DNA from 4 places in the Mesorhizobium sp. M0408 genome. Region 2 is predicted to be linked to each of the others. Evidence: predicted binding sites of a transcription regulator. Region 2 holds the regulator's gene; each other region holds the start of a gene.

Region 1 (5,031 bases), on a different contig from region 2:
GCATTTCGGTGGCCGGCACCTCGATCGGCTCGGGCGAACGGAAAAGCCGGATCGGCCGTTCCGGCTGGAAGACGGTCGTGGGAGCATCCTTCACCTTGTCCGGCTGCTTCGGCGGCGAGCTTCTCTGCGGCGCCTCCGTGAAGGGGAGGGTGGCGACGGCGCGCTCCGGCAGATGGCTCTCGACGGCGACCGGCTTCAAGACCGCGCCTTCGCCGAGCCGGGCGCGAATGCGGTCGGCAAAAAGCGCGATATCGGCGCCGTCGTCGCTCGTTTCGCCGGCAAGGTCGGCCTGCTGCATATCGAAGGCGGCGGCGGTCAGCACCGAGAGGCGCACGAGATCGAAGCCATAGCCGGCGTCGATATCCTGTTCGAGCGCGGCAAGCCGTTCGTGGAACAATTTCTGGATCAGCAGCGGCTCACGCAAGGGCCGCGAGGTGCCGACGGCGATGCGGCTGACGCCGCCATCGACGCGGAAAAGCAGCAGCGCCAGCCGCCTTGCGCCCTCGCCGCGACGCTCGAGGTCGCTCTTCAAGGTGGTCGCCAGCATGCCGGTCAGCCGCTCGATGTCTTCGGTCAGCATGATCGGCTCGGCAAGGTGACGCTCGACCGAAAGCGGTGCCACCGGCAGGCGCGGCGACACGGCCTCCTCGAGGCGGCCAAGCGCCTGGTCGAGGCGCAAGAGCAGCGATGCGCCGAAGCGGCGGGCCAGCGGCGCGCGCGGTGCCGCCATGACGGCGCCCGCCGTGCGCAGGCCGACGCTTTCGAGGCTGGCGCGTACCTCCGGGTCGATGCGCAGCGCCGCCAGCGGCAAGGGCACGAGAAGCGCTTCCTCCTCGCCATCGGGCACGATGCGGTCACCGGCAAACCGCGCCGCCGCCCAGGCAGCACCAGGCGTGGCGGCAAGCCCGGCGCGGACATCGAAGCCCTGATGGAAAAAACGCGACAGGATATCGTCCAGCATCGAGCGTTCGCCGCCGAAAAGATGGGTGCAGCCGGTGACGTCGAGATAGAGGCCGTCGGTCCCGTCAAGCGCCACCAGCGGGGTATAGCGGTCGCACCAGTCGGCGAGGCCTTCGAGCAGGCGCCGGTCGGCCTCCGGATCGGCCTCCACGATGTCGATCGAGGGATGCATGGCGCGTGCGTCGGCTATGCCCATGCCGCGCTTCAGATTAAGCGCCTCAGCCCGTTCGTCGAGGGCGGCGATGCGCTGGGTGTTCCCTTGGCGATGGCTGATCACCAGCGGCAGGTGATCCGACGGCCGGGAACGCCAGGACCGCCCCAGACGCTGCCGCAGGATCCTCTCGGCGGCGAGATGCGGAAACCACAGGGATAGGATTCTTTGGCCGTTCTGGGGGCCATTCCTGAGACCTTCCTTGCTCGCCCCGTCTTTCTTCGAATATGCGTTCATCGGGGTTCCACTCCAGTGTGAATTTTCCGGGCAAGGCCGTGCGGCTCTTGCCGATGGCGACGGTGAAGGCGGGCCGGCCGATCGAGCCGGCGAGCGGCCCGGCAAGCGTCTTACGCGTTGCCGCCGGTGCCGCCGACAGGATGAGGCGGACGGGCGCTGCCGTCGGTTCGGGCTCGCCGGCCTGGCGCAGCAGGAACAGCGGCCGGCCCGCACTCTGCGCGCGGGCGTGCAGCCGCCGCGTCGCGGTGAGGTCAAGCCGCTGCGGGCTGCCGCGGATTTCGAGGATGACGGCGGCCAGCGCCGTCATCCGGGCAGCCTCCTCGGCGATCCACAGCGCATCGAGCAGCCTTGGCGCCTCGGAAAACAGCAATTGCTTCGGCTCGATGCCGAAGAAGGCGTGAAGCCCCCTGGCATAGGGAAAGCCGGCCTCGCGGAAAACCTCGGATGTGCCGATCCACAGCACCGGCAATCGCGGTCCCTGGCTGAGGATCAGGCTGACGAGCGACAAGGCAAAACCGGCAACGGCCCCGGCATCGCGGGTCGCGGCGCCATGAAACTCGCTCACCGCCGCCTTCGGCAGGCCGCCGCTCAGCGCAGCATCGAGGCGCTCGGCGCCGGTGCGCAAAAACGCATCGGGCGGCGCCACGGCGAGGCCGCGCCGGACAATGGTCAGATTCCGAGCGGGTGTCGGATGCCGAGAGGGTGTCAGACTCTGACGAGGGACATCCGCGTCAAACGACGAACTGGCCGGCGCCTCCAGGCGCTCGGGCAAGGTCCCTTCGATCTTCGCGATCTGGCGGCGCAGGGCAAAAACAGTCTCCCGCGCCACGGCGCTTGTCGCCATGACGGTCAGCTTCCACTCACAATTGTTCCTGTTATGTTCCATATAGATTCCAGAGGACGCCCGAAGAGTCAAGCAGAGTCATGGGGAATTTATTCCTGCCCTGAGCACACACCTTGATATCGTGCGCTTGCTCAACGCCGGTATCGCACAAAGAATGCGGTCACGTGTCTCTTCCCAATCCATAAGGCGAACGCGGGGTCCCCCGCTTGTGCCGCGCTTGAAGACGGGCAATTGTGCGACGTGCAATGGGGGTGAACATGTGGAAGACGCGATCGAGCCGTTGGTTCTTATTGTTATTTATCGCGTTCAATGCCGCCGCACTTGGGTTCTGGTATTTTTCAATTGACTACTTCCCGCCAAAGAATTGGTACGGATATACGCAAGGTGCCGACGCTGGGATCGACATTCAATCGCCTACTGGAAAAGCGATCATGGTAATGGAGTTTTTGCCCGTCATCGGATCAGGCACGAATTATGAACTGAAGAGATACGACGAGCGATGCGGCCTAGAAGCACTTGCAAAGTTTCCAGGGAGGCCTTTGGGTTTGACGTATCGCGAGGTCTATTTTTGCAATGCGGCGGGCCTGAGTGACGCAGACTTTTCGGTAGCCAGCGGGTACTTCAAGCAAACCATCGATGGCATGTATTCGCAGCGATACGGCCGCATGGCTAGGGACGTGGCTTGGCTGCTAGCAGTGGCGTCGCTCGCGTGGTTAGCCTGCTTCTTATTATTGTGGGCGATGCGCTGGGCAAACGCACCGGCAAAATAGCCGGTTCAAAACGAGGTGCGAAACCACGAAGCAGAGCAGATTTATCCTATTCAGCCAAACCTCCGTCTGGCTCCGGCATGCTTACTTCATTGGGCGCACAATGAACCCCCAATGTTTGCATGAAGTATGCGACACACCTCACGATATGTAGCGCTTCAGAGTCGGTATAAAATGACTCGACATGCATTGTGCCATTTCGCCATGGATTCTTGACAGCGTCCAGGGACGCAAACATTCTTTCAAATGATGCTCCTTCGGAATTAGGCATTCTTGCAGGGTACTTTTCTTCAATTTGACTTTTGATTGTCTTTAGCATCGTGCCCCAATTGCGCTCACCAGGTTTGGTCTGATCGGGCAAATCAAGCAAATCTGCAAGCTTCCTTATGCCGACTTCAAGCATCCTCATTGCGTGGAAAACGGCTGCAGTAGGCCTTTGCAGAGCCAAACATTTGCAAGCTTCCTCTAACTCACGCGCTGCGTCATGGAAAATTCTATTTATATCCCAATCATCCACTAACTTATTCGCGGGCTGGAACAAGGTTTTTTGGTTGCGATTTAGAATCATAAACGAAAGGAGCTGACACTCATCTCGCAGGCGGCTCTGCACGTCTGAAATGCATCTCCCGATTTCGTCCATCATTATCTTTTCATTAGCATCAGCGAGCCTAGCGGCCATCCTAGATGCCGCCATAGCTGCGACTTCTGCACCTATGAATGTCGTCGCTGCGGTCAATTCTTCGAAACTGGACCGCAGGTTGTCTCTCGCTGTCGTAACCTCGGTGGTTTTGCCCGCATCGTCAAAGACGGTTTCAATAAACGTTCTGACGCGCTGCACCTCTTGGATGGTGTCGAAGAACTTTGCGGTATTTAGTTCCAGCATGTTGAAGAGGCTCCACCGGCGGTAGCGGCTTGCCACTACCTTGATTGCGCGACTCGGAATCTAAATCAGCACGATACCATCCCTTAATGAGAATTATTCCTCCTTGTGATCTTGAGGCACAGGTGACACCCCCTCCATTTGCCGAGTCCGGCCTGAAAGCCTATATGCCGGGATCAAAGGACAAAGCATGGCTCGCATCTACCAAACACGCATCTGGCACGACCAGCTTTCGCCAACGATGGAGGAAATCGAGCTCCTGGCGCTGGAGGCCTATGCCCATCTGCCGGAGGACTTTCGCAAGTTGACCGGCGAGATCGTCATTCAGATCGCCGAATTCCCGACCGACGAGATCATGGACGACCTTTCGCTGGAAACGCCCTTCGACCTATTGGGGCTGTTCGAGGGGCGCGGCATCGCCGAGCGCTGGAATCCGCAGACCGGCGAGGGGCCGAACCGCATCACGCTCTATCGTCGCGCCATCCTCGACTACTGGGCCGAGAACGAGGAAACGCTGGGCGACATCGTCACCCATGTGCTGATCCACGAGATCGGCCACCATTTCGGCCTGTCGGACGACGATATGGAGAAGATCGAAGAGGCAGCGGAGTAGGATGTGCTGATATTCAGGTGATGCCGGCCTGCGAACGGCGGCTTCCCGCGCTTCCGGTGCTCACGTCCCCAAAAGTACGCTCCGCTCCGGTTCTCGGAAACCACCCAGTCTGGTCGCTTCGCGCCCGTTTTCGACTCCGGCGCGGCCTGACCTGAATCTCAACACACCCTCGGCGCTTTTGCAAAGCCTACCAGTCGCTGAGCTTGGTGTCGGGCCCGTATTCCTGGCCCTCGATGTCCTTCACCACGGCCTGGCCGCAGCGCATGGTCTTGGCTTCCTGGTCATAGGCATAGGTCGGCGAGCCGAACAGGTGCCAGCCCTTGTTCAACGCCGCCGTCACCTTGTGGCAGAAGCTGGCATCGTCCGGGCCGGACAGAAAGCGGTAGAGTTTCATTCTTCAATCCTGTCGTCAGTTACGTTAGTCATGCGCGAACAGCGGTGGCCTTCGCCAGCAGTTTTTCGGCCTGCGCCAGATGCAGCCGCTCGACCATCTTGCCGTTCAGCGCAACTACCGCCCTA
Region 2 (5,031 bases):
TTCTCGTGCCCGCGGGCGAGCCCATCGTACGCCTGCCCAGGCGTTTCCGCCTCCCGTCACCGTCCCGTATCCGCAACAGCGTAACCTCGGCAGCCGGCCTGGAACTCGACCGCGGCATCGCCTTCCTGCTGGTGCCGGTGTTCCTCGCATGCGGGGTGGTCGTATATTTCGGGCTGTCGGTGGAGCCGGCCTTTCCACAGCCGATCGCAATCGCGCTCCTCGCGGCCCTTTGTGCCGTCGTCTCGCGGTCATGGCCCAGGACGCGCCTGTGCTTCATGGTGGCGCTGCTCTGCGCGCTTGGCGTACTTGCCGCCAAGTTCGAGACATGGCGTGTCGGAACGCATATGCTCGGCTCCGAAATCTCGACGCGGCTGACGGGTCGCGTCGTATCGTACGAGCCCATGGCGAGCGGCCGCATCAGGCTGACAATCGATGTGATCTCAACGGCCAGGCCGACACTGCGCTACATGCCGGAACGGGTCCGCGTTTCGGCGATGAAGATACCGGCTGAGCTGACCGCCGGTTCCGAGATCACCGGCTATGTGCGGCTGCTGCCGCCGACCGGCCCGGTGCGGCCCGACAGCTATGATTTCTCCTTCGACAGCTATTTCGCCGGTATCGGCGGCAGCGGCTTTTTTCTCGGCAATCCGAAAGTCGTGTCGTCGGGCAGCATGCCGCTTGCCGCGCAGCTTTCTTCCGCGATCGAAGACGCGCGCGAATCGATCGCCGACCATATCCGCAGCCGCATCGGCGGTGCCGAGGGCGAGATTGCTGCTGCGCTGATCGTCGGCGTGCGCGCCGGCATTCCCGAGGAGATCAACGAAGCGATGCGGCGCACCGGCATCTACCACATCATCTCCATCTCGGGGCTGCATATGGCGTTGGTCGCCGGCACCATCATGGCGCTGCTGCGGGGTGCCTTTGCGCTGTTTCCCGATTTCTCATCGCGACGGCCGGTCAAGAAATATGCCGCGGCCGCCGCGCTTTTTTCGATTGCGGCCTACCTCGTCTTTTCCGGCATTGTCGTTGCGGCCGAACGCAGCTTCATCATGCTGGCGGTGATGCTTATCGCCGTGCTGTTCGACCGGGCCGCGCTCACCATGCGCAACCTGGCGATCTCGGCCATCGCGGTCATCCTGGTGTCGCCGCACGAGGTGGTCGGTCCGAGTTTCCAGATGTCCTTCGCCGCGACGGCGGCCCTTGTCGGCGCCTATGCAGGCTGGTCCGATTACCGCGCCGGCAGGGCCACCACGCCGCCACCGCGGCGGTCGCCGCTACGCTTTGCCACTCGAAAGGTCCTGTTGGGCATGTGCGGTCTGGCGATGACCTCGATCATTGCAGGGAGCGCCACGGCGCTTTTCGCCATATGGCATTTCCAGCGCGTGGCGCCGCTCAGCCTGTTCGCCAATCTGGCCATCATGCCCATCGTCTCACTGGTCGTCATGCCCTTCGCCGTTCTCAGCGCGCTGGCGATGCCGTTCGGTGCGGATGGCCCTTTCCTCTATGTCATGGGCAAGGGGCTGACGGCGATGATCGCCCTGTCCGGGTGGATCTCGGAGCGCTCGCCGATCGATGCGGTCGGGCTGATTTCGCTGAGATCCGTCCTTCTGGTGACGATCGCCCTCGTCATTGCCAGCATGGCGACGACCTGGTTGCGGCTGGCGGCACTTCCTTTTGCGCTCGCCGGCTTGCTGACGACAACGCAGACACGCATACCCGACGTATTGGTCTCGGAGGACGCGCGGCTGGTCGCGCTGCCGATCGGCAGCGGTGAACTCGCGGTCAACCGGGCACGCCCGAATGAGTTCACCATCGACAACTGGAAACGCGCGCTCACATCAGAGGCCATCGTCGCGCCGGAAACGCCTGGAAAGAACGACCCGCAATTCGACATTGCCGATCCGGCCGACCTACCGCCGGGCATGCCGTTCATTTGCACGGACGGCCTCTGCCTTGCCATGCATCCATCCGGCGCGATCATCGCGCAAGCCAAGGACCGCGATACTGCGCGGCCAGCCTGCGCCTTTGCCAGCTTGATCGTCATCGACGACGCCACCGCCCATAACCCCTGCTACTACGACCGGCTGGTCCTCGTCGTCACCAAACGGCAACTGGCGCGCGCGGGAAGTGCCGCCGTCTATTTCGATCCACAAGCGGCAACACGCGCCGAGATCCGCTTCGCCGTCGAAAAATCATACCGGCCCTGGCACGTGCAGCGGAAATTTTCACGCGCGGCACGGGGCCTGCCGCCATACCGCAGGGCCGACAACCCCAAAGCCGGCGCCAAGGGCGGAGCTCAGTAGCGGCGGATCAGTCCGACGAGCTTGCCCTGCACCTTGACCCTGTCTGGTCCGAAGATGCGCGTCTCGTAGGCCGGATTGGCGGCTTCCAGGGCGATCGAGGCGCCCTTGCGGCGGAACCGCTTCAGCGTCGCTTCCTCCTCGTCGACCAGTGCCACCACGATCTCACCGGGGCTCGCCGTATCGGCATTGCGGATGATCACCGTGTCGCCGTCGAAAATGCCAGCCTCGATCATCGAATCGCCTTTGACCTCGAGCGCATAATGCTCGCCGCCCATGATCATATCCGGCGGCACCGAAATCGAATGCGTCTGGTGCTGGATGGCATCGATCGGCACACCGGCCGCGATGCGGCCCATTACCGGGATCGAAACGGCGGCGACGACATCGTCGTCATTGCCGGCTGCAGGGACACGCGACGATGTCGGCTTGCCCTGCCGAGGGGCGCCTTGCCCAAGGCTGCCCTGGATGACACTCGGCGAGAACTTGCGTGCCGCATTGAGGCCGGGGGCGATCGAGTCAGGCAGGCGTAGCACCTCCAGCGCACGGGCCCGGTTGGGCAAACGGCGAATGAAGCCGCGCTCCTCCAGCGCCGTAATCAGCCGGTGGATTCCGGATTTGGAAGCCAGATCGAGCGCTTCCTTCATCTCGTCGAATGAAGGCGGGATACCGCTTTCCTTCAACCTTTCGTGGATGAACATAAGCAGTTCGTGTTGTTTGCGTGTCAGCATAGCGACCCCCAACAGAATCAGAAAAACAAACCCAGAACAAACACTATCTGTTCCAGTTGTGTTCCGCAACTGTTTAAAGTTTAATGAATGCGTTAAGGCTCGGGAAACAAACGACGTCCCCTACCGGCGTACCGCATTTTCACCGCCGCGAGCCTCATCGCCTTGATTCTGCTTTCGTTTGCGCCCTTCTGGCCTCCTAGAAGGCGGCACTGGCATCGGCCGTCGGTCGGCAAAAGGCACGGAATTGAACCCGTATCGACTGTGCGGTTTGGTCAATGCACCGTGAACGAAACGAATTCAAAACGCCAACCTCGGGTTAAGTCCCGGTTTCCACCGCCTGGTCAGGCTGCTTCTCGCCGGTGGAGCCTTGCTGCGCGCAACCAGGTAATGGAAGAACAGTCGATGCGTGTCCGGCGTTGCGTTGGATCTTGGGGGAGCAGACAAATCATGACAGGAATTCCCGATCTCGTGGCCATAAAGGCGATGGATGCCGCGGATCCGTTGCGCGCGATGCGCGACCGCTTTGTGTTGCCGCAAGGAGTGATCTATCTCGACGGCAATTCGCTAGGAGCTGCTTCACGTGCCGCTTTCGATGAACTGCACAAGGCCGCGACCGAAGAATGGTCGCATGATCTCATCCGCGCATGGAACACGGCCGGCTGGTTCAACATGCCGCTTGAACTTGGCGACCAGCTCGGGCGCCTGATCGGTGCCGCGGCCGGCCAGACGGTGGTCTGCGACACGACATCGGTCAACATCTACAAGCTGCTGCACGCCGCCATGGCCATGCGACCGGAGCGGCAGGTCATCGTCGCCGAGGGCGATAGTTTTCCGACGGACCTCTACATGGCCGAGGGTGTGGTTTCGACGCGAAAAGATACGCTGCTGCGCCTCTCGGGGGTCGACGCGCCGACCATCGAAGAGCTGATCGACGAACGCACCGCCGTGGTGCTGGTCAACCACGTCAACTATAAGTCGGGCGAACTGCGCGACATGCCGGCGCTGACGCGCAGGGCTCAGGAAGCCGGGGCGATGATCGTCTGGGATCTCTGCCACACCGCCGGCGCGATGCCAGTCGAACTCGACAAGGCAAACGCCGATTTTGCCGTTGGCTGCACCTACAAATATCTGAATGGCGGCCCGGGCGCGCCTGCCTTCATCTATGCGGCTGAGCGGCATCTTTCCGACATCCAGCAGCCGCTCACCGGCTGGTGGGGCCATGCACGGCCCTTCGCCTTCGAGCCAGGCTATGCGGCCGGCACCGGCATCCGCCGGTTTCTGTGCGGCACGCAGCCGGTCCTGTCGATGCGCACGCTGAAGGGCGCGCTCGACATCTGGAACGATGTCGACATGACGGCGGTGCGCAAGAAGAGCATCGCACTGGCGGATCTGTTCATCGAGCTTGTCGAGGCAAAGTGCGGCACTTACGGGCTCACGCTCGAAAGCACGCGCGATGGGGAAAAACGCGGCAGCCAGATTTCATTCATGCATGAGCATGGCTACCAGGTCATGCGCGCGCTGATCGAACGTGGCGTGATCGGCGATTTTCGCGCGCCATCGACCATGCGCTTCGGCTTCACCCCGCTCTATGTCGGCTATGCCGATGTCTGGCAGGCCGTCGAAGTGCTTGAGGACATCCTGCGCACCGGTGCGTGGAAGGAAGCGCGCTTCGCCATCAAGGCGGCTGTCACTTGAGATTGATGCGAGAGCTGGAATCGTGAGGCTGGCGACGACGCGCCGCGCGATGCTCACGGCTACGTTGCAAGGCTATATTGCCAGGGAGGGCGCAGGGTGTTCGAACGTCACATTGCCGATTGGGACAACGCCTATGCCAACGGCGCCAACATAGCCGGCAGCGATCGCTGGCCGGCGGCCTGGATCGAGCCCGCGCGGGTTTTCCGCGACGTGCTTTCGACCGAGGGCAGGGCGCGGCTCGACATGGCCTATGGCGACAACCCACGCAACCGGCTCGATCTTTTCCTGCCGGCCATCAAGCCCAA
Region 3 (5,031 bases), on a different contig from region 2:
CGTCCAGCGCGCCCGGCTTGGCTACCAGTTCGCCGACAACGGCCTGCAACTCGGCGCGAACGGGGATGAGGGCTGCATTCTTCGGCGCGGCGTGGGCATGCAGCGCACGCGCCGCTGACAGGGCCGACAGAAGCTGGCCGATGGTACGCCGGACCGGATAGGCGCGGGTGGCGAGGCTCGGCCCCTCCAGCCTTGCGTAAGTGCGCATCTCGCCGAGCGTCTGGACGTCGCCGATCAGCTTGCGGTGCAGCCCGGCAAGCTTTTCCGCATCGCCGCCGGAAAAAGCGCCGTCCGCATAGGCCGCCAGGTCGAGAATGCTGCGTTTCAGTCTTGAGATGATGGCGTCGGCGGCCAGTTTCGGCAGGATCAGCCGGCTGGTCAGCGCAGCGCAGACGATACCAAGCACGATTTCCGCGCAGCGCGCCACGGCGAGATCGATGACGAGGTGCGGCTGGCCGAAAGCCGGCAGGCCTATGATCATCGCGGTGTAGCCGGCAAGCGCCGCGCCATAGGCTTCCGGATTGCGTAGCAGCGACGAGACCAGCGAGCAGATGCCGGTCCAGACGGCAAGAACTGCAACCAGCAACCACGGGTTGGCATCGAAAACAGTGGTAATGCCGATCGCCGCAGCGCGCCGGCAAGCGTGCCGAGGAGACGATAAAACCCCTTCGCCAGCACCATGCCGGCGACCGGCTGTGCGACGATGAACACCGTCATCATCGCCCATTGCGGGTGGTCGAGCTTCAGCGCATAGGCGGCCAAAATCGCGATGAGGCCGGCCGAAACGGTGCGCAGGGCAAAGATCCAGTCCGAGCGCGTCGGCCGCGTCAGGCCATCGATCCGCGTGCCGATATCGTCCTTCAGCCGCGCCCAGGTCAAGTGCTCGTCTCCAGCTCAGAAGGCCAAGCTAGCGGCGGGAGCTCAGATATCCAGCACTTCCGTCTCGGCGAATTCCGCGCGTTCCTGGATGAACCGGAAACGGGCCTCGGGCTTGGTCCCCATCAATGCGTCGACCGCATCCTTGGTCGCCGCCTCGGCATCGATAACGTCGACCCGCAGCAGCGTGCGCTTTTTCGGGTCCATGGTGGTTTCCTTGAGCTGGGCGGCCATCATTTCGCCCAGCCCCTTGAAGCGGCCGATTTCGACCTTGCCGCGCCCGGTGAATTCGGTGCGCAGGAGTTCGTCCTTGTGCGCGTCGTTGCGGGCATAGGCGACCTTGCCGCCTTGCCGGATCGAATAGAGCGGCGGCACCGCCAGATAGAGATGGCCGCCGCGGACCAGGCTTGGCATCTCCTGGTAGAAAAAGGTGATCAGCAGCGAGGCGATATGGGCGCCGTCGACGTCGGCATCGGTCATGATGATGACCCGGTCGTAGCGCAGGTCTTCGTCGCGGTATCTCGAGCGCGTGCCGCAGCCAAGCGCCTGGATGAGGTCGGATATCTGCTGGTTGGCGGCAAGCTTGTCGTTGCCGGCGCTGGCGACGTTGAGGATCTTGCCGCGCAGGGGCAGCACCGCCTGGCTGGCGCGGTCGCGCGCCTGCTTTGCCGAACCGCCGGCCGAATCGCCCTCGACGATGAACAGCTCGGCACCGGCGGCGGCATTCTGCGTGCAGTCGGCGAGCTTGCCGGGCAGGCGCAGCTTGCGCACCGCACTCTTGCGCGACACTTCCTTTTCCTGGCGGCGGCGCACCCGCTCGTCGGCGCGCGCGATCACCCATTCGAGCAGTTTCGAAGCTTCCTGCGGATTGTCGGCCAGCCAATGGTCGAACGGGTCGCGGATAGCGCTTTCGACGATGCGGATCGCCTCGATCGTCGCCAACCTGTCCTTGGTCTGGCCGACGAATTCCGGTTCGCGGATGAACACCGACAGCATGCCCGCCGCCGAGATCATCACATCCTCGGAAGTGACGATCGAGGCGCGCTTGTTGCCGACCAGGTCGGCATAAGCGCGCAAGCCGCGCGTCAGGACGTTGCGGAAGCCGGCCTCATGCGTGCCGCCCTCCGCGGTCGGGATGGTGTTGCAATAGGAATTGATAAAACCGTCGCCGCCGAACCAGGTCACCGCCCATTCGAGCGAACCGTGACCGCCCTGCTTCTCGCTCTTGCCGGCAAACATTTCACGGGTCACCTGGAATTCGTCGCCGAGCGAGGCTTTCAGATAATCCTTGAGGCCGCCCGGAAAATGGAATTCTGCCTTGGCCGGCGTCGTGTCCTTTTCCTTGATCAGCGAGGGATCGCAGGTCCAGCGGATTTCGACACCGCCGAACAGGTAGGCCTTTGACCGCGCCATGCGGTAGAGCCGCGCCGGCTCGAAAGCAGCACCCTTGCCGAAAATCTGCTCGTCTGGATGGAAGCGGATCTTCGTGCCGCGGCGGTTGTGCACCTCGCCGAGCTGCTCCAGGCCGGTCACCGGAACGCCTCGCGAGAAGCGCTGGCGATAGAGCTTGCGCCCAATCGCGACCTCGACCTCGAGATGGTCGGACAGCGCGTTGACCACGGAAACGCCGACACCGTGCAGGCCGCCGGACGTCTCGTAAACCTTGCTGTCGAACTTGCCGCCTGAATGCAGCGTCGTCATGATGAGTTCGAGCGCCGGCTTCTTGAATTTCGGGTGCGGATCGACCGGAATGCCGCGGCCGTTGTCGGTTACGGACAGGTATCCGTCGGCGGAAAGCTCGACATCGATGAAGGTCGCATGGCCGGCGACCGCCTCGTCCATCGAATTGTCGATGACCTCGGCGAACAGATGGTGCATCGCCTTGTCGTCGGTGCCGCCAATGTACATGCCTGGGCGGCGGCGCACCGGCTCCAGCCCCTCCAGCACTTCGATATCGGCGGCACTGTAGCTCTCGCTGGCGTCGCGGGGCGCCGGCCGCTTCGCCGCCTGCACCAGCGGGTCGGCCGGGCGCGCGGCGGCGCGAGCCGGTTGCGGCTGCTTGTCGAATTTGGCGAAAAGATCGTTATTGTCGTCCATGCCGATCCTGGATTCCGATGCTGCGAATCACCATCCGATACTGCCACGCTTTTCGCGGGCAGGCGACGGAGGTTCCTGTTACGTTCGAGGATAGAGCCTCTTACTGCAAAACCATTCGACAGCCAAGCGGCGGAAATGGGGTCGAAGCCTGGAGCATCGACGCTTTGTAAACCTTGTCCGAAGGTTACGCCGCAAGGTTGGCTGAAAAACGATATCCGCGAACTGTCGCTGACCTAGAATGCAGTGGAACCCTCAAGAGGCTGTCGCTTAAGCATGTTGGATTACAGTTCGCTCTTGCTCGCGGCGGCGCTGTCGGGCACGTGCCTTAGCATCACCATGTTTGCGATCTGGTTCAGCGCGCCACAGGCACGCTTTGTGCTGACGGTGGCCTGCGGCATTCTCGTGCTGGTCGCACATGTCGTGTTGTTCTGGCATTACACCAGGGATCCAAGCGCCTGGCTTTGCCAGATCGTGCTTGTGCTTCTCAGCCTCGGCTTCCTGATTCTCTGCCTGTCGGCCATGCAATATCTCAGCATGCGCGACTACAGGCGGGCCATCTTGCCGACCTTGGCTGCGATGGCTGTTTGCGCGGGTGCGACGTATCTCGGGTTTGATGGTGTCGGCTTCATTGTCACCTACGCGACGGTAACGGCGCTGCTCTCGCTTATCGGGGCGATGTTCTGGATTGAGGGTGGTCACGATCGCCGGATATTGCTGGTCGTCTCGTTCCTGAGCGGCGTCTGTGCCCTGTCGTTCGGACTTTGCGGCGCGGTCCTGCTGGTCAAGGGCCAATGGGTGCTGGGTGTCGCGCCCGACAATTGGGCCGAGCGGGTGAATTCCGTCGTGGCCGTCGCCTGCATGACCGGGCTCGGCGCATTGACGCTCTCCCTGCACCATTTGCAGGCGCAAATCGAATTGAAGGCCGAGACGATGACCGATCCATTGACCGGGCTGATGAATCGGCGGGCGTTGACGGCACTCTACGGCGAGCGGGTCTTCGGCCCGTTCATGTCCGTCGCCATGTTCGACCTCGACCATTTCAAGAGGACGAACGACGTATTCGGTCACCCGGTCGGCGACCAGGTCCTGCGCCGCTTCGCCGGCGTCATCAGGAAGTACGCCAGAACCGGCGTCGACGCCTTCCGACTGGGCGGCGAGGAATTCGTGCTCGTCATGTCGCGGATGACGGAAGAGAAGGCCTATGACATTGCGAGCAAGATCAGCGTCGCCTTCGGCACGGAAGTCGTGGCCACCCAACTCGGTCCGTTGCGAAGCACAGTCAGCGGCGGCATCGGCTTTGGCGGAACAAACGGCACCGGTCTCGACGATGTGCTGGCCGAAGCCGACGCAGCACTCTATGCGGCAAAGCGCGCCGGGCGAAATCGCGTCGTCGTTCGGGACCGGGCGAGCAAGGCCGACGGGCCGGCCTTGCGTTCTGCCTGATTGAGGTTTCTATCTGCTTGTTAGACCCATGATCTTGTCCGAAAACCGGATTCCACTTTTCGGGATCATGATCTATTCCGCCGCACCCAGATATTCCGACAGCGGCGGGCAGGAGCAGACAAGGTTGCGGTCGCCGGCGACATTGTCGATGCGTGACACCGGCGGCCAGTATTTTGCCGCCGTGTCGGCATCGCCGGCGGGGTAGGCCGCCTCCAGGCGCGAATAGGGATGGGTCCACTGACCGGCCAACGCCTCGGCGGCGGTGTGCGGCGCATTGACTAGAGGATTGTCGGCCAACGGCCATTCGCCCTTCGCCACCTTGGCTGCCTCGCCGGCTATGGCGATCATTGCCTCGCAGAAGCGATCCAGCTCGCGCTTGGGCTCGGACTCGGTCGGCTCCACCATTAGTGTGCCGGCTACAGGGAACGACATGGTCGGTGCATGGAAGCCATAGTCGATCAGCCGCTTGGCGATATCGTCGACGCTGATGCCGGCGCTGTCTTTGAGCACGCGGGTGTCGATGATGCATTCATGCGCAACGCGTCCGTTGCGCCCTTTGTAAAGCAGGGGGAAATGCTCGCCGAGCCGCGTCGCCACATAGTTGGCGGAGATGAT
Region 4 (5,031 bases), on a different contig from region 2:
CGCCCGAAACAAAGCGCTCGCGCTGCTTGTCCATCTCGGCGCGGATCTTCTTGCCCATGGCGCGGCGCAGCAGATCGGCTTCGCCCAGCGAATAGCCGGAGAGCTCCTGCGCGATCTGCATCACCTGTTCCTGGTAGACGATGACGCCTTGCGTCTCCTTGACGAGATGGTCGATCTTCGGGTGGATCGACGCCATCTCCTCCTCGCCGTGCTTTCTGGCGTTGTAGGTCGGTATGTTCTCCATCGGCCCCGGCCGGTAGAGCGCGACCAGCGCGATAATGTCCTCGATACAGTCGGGCCGCATGCCGATCAGCGCCTTGCGCATGCCGGCACTTTCCACCTGGAACACGCCGACCACCTCGCCGCGCGACAGCATGGCGTAGGTTTCGGGGTCGTCGAGCGGAATGTGGGCAAGATCGATCTCGATGCCGCGGCGGCGGATCAGCTTGACGGCCCTGTCCAGCACCGTCAGCGTCTTCAGGCCAAGGAAGTCGAATTTCACCAGCCCGGCCTGCTCGACATATTTCATGTTGAACTGCGTGACCGGCATGTCCGAGCGCGGATCGCGGTACATCGGCACCAGCTCCGACAGCGGCCGGTCGCCGATGACGATGCCGGCGGCGTGCGTCGAGGCGTGCCGATAAAGACCTTCCAGTTTCTGCGCCGTATCGAGCAGCGTCTGCACGATCGGCTCACGCTCCGCCTCTTCGGCAAAGCGCGGCTCGTTGGCGATGGCGTCGGCGAGCTTGACCGGATTGGCCGGGTTCGACGGCACCATCTTGCTCAGCTTGTCGACCTGCCCGTAAGGCATCTGCAGCACGCGGCCGACGTCGCGCAGCACCGCGCGCGCCTGCAGCGTGCCGAAGGTGATGATCTGGCCAACCTGGTCGCGGCCGTATTTCCGTTGGACGTAGCGGATGACTTCCTCGCGCCGGTCCTGGCAGAAGTCGATGTCGAAGTCGGGCATCGACACGCGGTCGGGATTGAGGAAGCGCTCGAACAGCAACGAAAAACGCAGTGGGTCGATGTCGGTGATGGTCGTGGCATAGGCGACCAGCGAGCCGGCGCCCGAACCGCGGCCCGGGCCGACCGGAATCCCTTGTGCCTTGGCCCATTTGATGAAGTCGGCAACGATCAGGAAATAGCCCGGATATTTCATCTTCTCGATGACGCCGAGCTCGAAATCCAGCCTTTCGCGATATTGCTCGACGGTATAGCCGGGCGTCGGCCCGTGCGCCGCCAGCCGCGCCTCTAGCCCTTCATGCGCCTGCCTGGCAAGCTCCTGCGCCTCAGCCTTCACCGCAGCATCGGCGTCGGCGACATCGCGGCCGGCAAAGCGCGGCAGAATCGGATTGCGGGTCTTCGGGTAATACGAGCAGCGCAGCGCGATCTCGACGGTGTTGTCGATTGCTTCCGGCAGGTCGGCGAACAGCCTCGCCATATCGGCCTGGCTTCTCAGGAAGTGGTCGGGCGAAAGGCGGCGGCGATTGTCGGCCGCAACCACGGAACCTTCGGCGATGGCGATCAGGGCGTCATGCGCCTCATAGTCTTCACGAGAGAAGAAAAACGCCTCGTTGGTGGCAACCAGCGGCAGATCGTGGCGGTAGGCGAGATCGACCGACGACTGCTCGATGGCGCGGTCGTAGCCGGAGACCCGCTCAAGCTCGACATAGAGCCGGTCGCCGAACAGGCTCTTGAGCGCCGAGAGCCGGGTCTCGGCGAGTTCGCGGCGATCCTGTTTCAAGGCAGTGCCGATCGGACCGCGCGGCCCGCCCGTAAGGCAGATCAATCCGTCGGTGTGGCCCTGCAGCATCTCGCTCGTCAGATGCACCGCTTCGCCGGGCGGTGTCTCGAGGTAGACGCGGCTGACCAGCCTGACCAGATTGCCGTAGCCGGCCTCGGTTGCGGCGATCAGGACGACCGGCCGCATCTCCGGTCCTTGCCGCCTGCGGTCGCGCTGGCTGTCGCTCGCCTCGCCGGAAAAGGCGAGGTCGATCTGGCAGCCGATGATCGGCTGGATGCCGTCCTTTACCGCCTTCTGGGCGAATTCCAGCGCGCCGAACAGATTGTTGGTGTCGGTGACGGCGATTGCCGGGCATTCGTCCTGCACCGCATGGCCGACGATCTTGCCGAGCTGCAAGGCACCTTCGAGCAGCGAATAGGCCGAATGCACGCGCAGATGAATGAACCGACGCGCCGCCGCCTCCGCCCGCGACGCCTTTGCATAGGCCTCGCGCAGCAAGGGATCGCGTGGAAGTCTTTCATCCGCCATGGTTTTTTCGCGCCGCCTCACAAGGACTCAGTCGATGAAGATGTATTGTCCGGCACCGGGTAACACGAGTCCAGCGGTAGTGATTGGAGCTTTGGAAGTTTAGAGCAACCGCCGAAGCTGCCAATCTCCCCCCTCGTGGGGGAGATGTCCGGCAGGACAGAGAGGGCGCTGTCCCGCCAACCTCAGGTCGGAAACACAAAACCCGCCACAGCGGGCGGGTCATTGGAGCCAATTAACACCATAGCCAAATTAGTAGCATAGCTGCCGGCACAAAGCAAGAACAAAATACGCTGTGACGGCAAAAAAGTGCGAATTCCTCACGGCCTCGCCTTGTCCCTCCTCAAGCGAGCATGCTCAACCAATTGCAAAGTCGCGTTCCTTCGCGCCCCCCTCTGTCCTGCCGGACATCTCCCCCTCTAGTGGGGAGATTGGCCATCATCTCGGCTTTCGCCAATTTCCAACGTTGCAGGAGCGAGCGTGGCGCCGAGGCTGCCAATCTCCCCCCTGGAGGGGGAGATGTCCGGCAGGACAGAGGGGGGCGCTGTCCCGCCAACTTCTGACGGGCGTCGAGGGCGGATTTCAGTACTCACGCAAATTCCATGATCACCGCGTCGACGGCAAGGCTGTCGCCGGGCTTGGCGTTGAGCTTCGAGACGATGAGATCGCGCTCGGCGCGCAGCACGTTTTCCATCTTCATCGCCTCGACCACGGCAAGCGTCTCGCCGGCCTTGACCTCCTGCCCCTCGGCAACGGCGATCGATACGACGAGGCCGGGCATCGGGCAAAGCAGCATCTTCGAGGTATCCGGCGCCACTTTTTCCGGCATCAGCCTTTCGAGCTCGGCGGTGCGCGGCAGCATGGCGCGGGCTGTCACCGAGATGCCTTTCCAGGCGATGCGGAACCCGTTCAGCACCGGCCTGACTTGCGCCGCGACCTTGCGGCCGCCGACCGCGCCGCGCCAGATGAGATCGCCCGGCCGCCAGTCGGAGGCCACCGTCAGCGGTTTGCCGCCGTCGATTGTGAGGTCGAGCTCGATCGGAATGGAAATCATGCCTTCGACGACGGCAACCGAAAGATAATCCCGGCCGATCTTCACCACCCAATCGCGTTTCAAGGCGCCCGAATGCGGCGCCAGCCGCCCGCCCAGCCGGTCGAGCCGGTCGCGGCGCAGCAGTTCGACCGCGGTTACGATCGCGGCCAGCACCGCGTTTTCTTCGCTGTTCGGCACAATGGGCGCGAAGCCGTCGGGATATTCCTCGGCGATGAACGCCGTCGATAGCCGCCCTTCCCGCCAGCGCGGATGCTGCATCAGCGCCGCCAGGAACGGTATGTTGTGCTCGATGCCGTCGACGACGAAACTGTCCAGCGCTTCCGACATCGCGTCGATCGCCGCCAGCCGTGTCGGCGCCCAAGTGCACAGCTTGGCGACCATCGGGTCGTAGAACATCGAGATTTCCGAGCCTTCGGTGACGCCGGTATCGTTGCGGATGACGATTTCGCCGAATTTTCCCTCTTCCGGCGGCCGGTATTTCGTCAGCCGGCCGATCGACGGCAGAAAGTTGCGATACGGGTCTTCGGCATAGAGGCGGCTTTCCACCGCCCAGCCGTTCAGCTTGACGTCGCTCTGCTTGATGGCGAGCTTTTCGCCGGCCGCCACGCGGATCATCTGCTCGACCAGGTCGATGCCGGTGACGAGCTCCGTCACCGGATGCTCGACCTGCAGCCGCGTGTTCATTTCCAGGAAATAGAAGTTTTTGTCGCTGTCGACGATGAACTCGACCGTGCCGGCGCTCTGGTAGTCGACGGCCTTGGCCAGCGCCACCGACTGCTCGCCCATGGCTTTGCGGGTCTTGGCGTCGAGGAACGGCGACGGCGCCTCCTCCACGACCTTCTGGTTGCGGCGCTGGATCGAGCATTCGCGCTCGCCGAGATAGAGCGTGTTGCCATGCGCGTCGGCGAGCACCTGGATTTCGATATGGCGCGGATCGACGATGAATTTTTCGATGAAGACGCGGTCATCGCCGAACGAGCTTTTGGCCTCCGACCGCGCCCGGTCGAAGCCGTCGCGCACCTCTGCCTTGCTCCAGGCGATGCGCATGCCCTTGCCGCCGCCGCCGGCCGAAGCCTTGATCATCACGGGATAGCCGATTTCGCCGGCTATTCTTTCGGCATGGGCGGCGCTTTCGACGACGCCGAGCCAGCCGGGCACCGTCGATACCTTGGCCGCGTTGGCGAACTTCTTCGATTCGATCTTGTCGCCCATCGCCTTGATGGCCTTGGGCTTCGGGCCGATGAAGACGATGCCTTCCTGCTCCAGCGCTTCGCAGAAGGATGCCTGCTCGGACAGGAAACCGTAGCCGGGATGCACGGCCTCTGCTCCTGTCGCCTTGCAGGCGGCGATGATCTTTTCCGCGACCAGATAACTTTGCGCAGCCGGCGAAGGCCCGATATGCACCGCCTCGTCGGCCATTTCGACATGCACGGCGTCGCGGTCGGCGTCGGAATAGACCGCGACGGTGGCGATGCCCATCTTGCGCGCCGTCTTGATCACGCGGCAGGCGATCTCGCCACGGTTGGCGACCAGGATCTTTGTGAACATGCAGGCCTCGTCCCTCGGCTGCCCTTCTTTTACGGGCTTCCCGTTTTATGGGCTTCAGGGGGCCGGTCAAGGCAAAGTCGGAGCCTATCCCGCATGCAAATCGGCGGGCGCTGACGAAAATCCGGGGTCAGAACGTCGCTTCGTGCATAGCGCAGAGCTG

The links. The regulator LexA, encoded in region 2, represses DNA repair genes until DNA is damaged. The targets are predictions, from matches to a motif close to TGTTCNNNNTGTGTTCNG.
Region 1: NKI67_RS08010 (ImuA family protein) is a predicted target of LexA. The motif match lies at 2,276-2,293, and genes of this name have one in related genera.
Region 3: parE (DNA topoisomerase IV subunit B) is a predicted target of LexA. The motif match lies at 3,044-3,061, and genes of this name have one in related genera.
Region 4: dnaE (DNA polymerase III subunit alpha) is a predicted target of LexA. The motif match lies at 2,538-2,555, and genes of this name have one in related genera.

The regions. Positions count from the first base shown of each region.
Region 1 is NZ_JAMYRO010000005.1:188,528-193,558, forward strand. It holds gene NKI67_RS08005 (Y-family DNA polymerase) at 1-1,237, opposite strand, end outside; gene NKI67_RS08010 (ImuA family protein) at 1,179-2,252, opposite strand; gene NKI67_RS08015 (hypothetical protein) at 2,510-3,022, shown strand; gene NKI67_RS08020 (hypothetical protein) at 3,069-3,902, opposite strand; gene NKI67_RS08025 (metallopeptidase family protein) at 4,090-4,512, shown strand; gene NKI67_RS08030 (DUF1737 domain-containing protein) at 4,700-4,906, opposite strand; gene NKI67_RS08035 (HpcH/HpaI aldolase/citrate lyase family protein) at 4,935-5,031, opposite strand, start outside.
Region 2 is NZ_JAMYRO010000013.1:169,890-174,920, reverse strand. It holds gene NKI67_RS17520 (ComEC/Rec2 family competence protein) at 1-2,303, shown strand, start outside; gene lexA (transcriptional repressor LexA) at 2,297-3,031, opposite strand; gene kynU (kynureninase) at 3,479-4,726, shown strand; gene NKI67_RS17505 (hormone-sensitive lipase) at 4,823-5,031, shown strand, end outside.
Region 3 is NZ_JAMYRO010000029.1:65,199-70,229, forward strand. It holds partial or broken gene NKI67_RS27055 (FUSC family protein) at 1-879, opposite strand, end outside; gene parE (DNA topoisomerase IV subunit B) at 922-2,973, opposite strand; gene NKI67_RS27065 (GGDEF domain-containing protein) at 3,247-4,416, shown strand; gene gcvP (aminomethyl-transferring glycine dehydrogenase) at 4,489-5,031, opposite strand, start outside.
Region 4 is NZ_JAMYRO010000016.1:132-5,162, reverse strand. It holds gene dnaE (DNA polymerase III subunit alpha) at 1-2,272, opposite strand, end outside; gene NKI67_RS19345 (acetyl-CoA carboxylase biotin carboxylase subunit) at 2,859-4,871, opposite strand.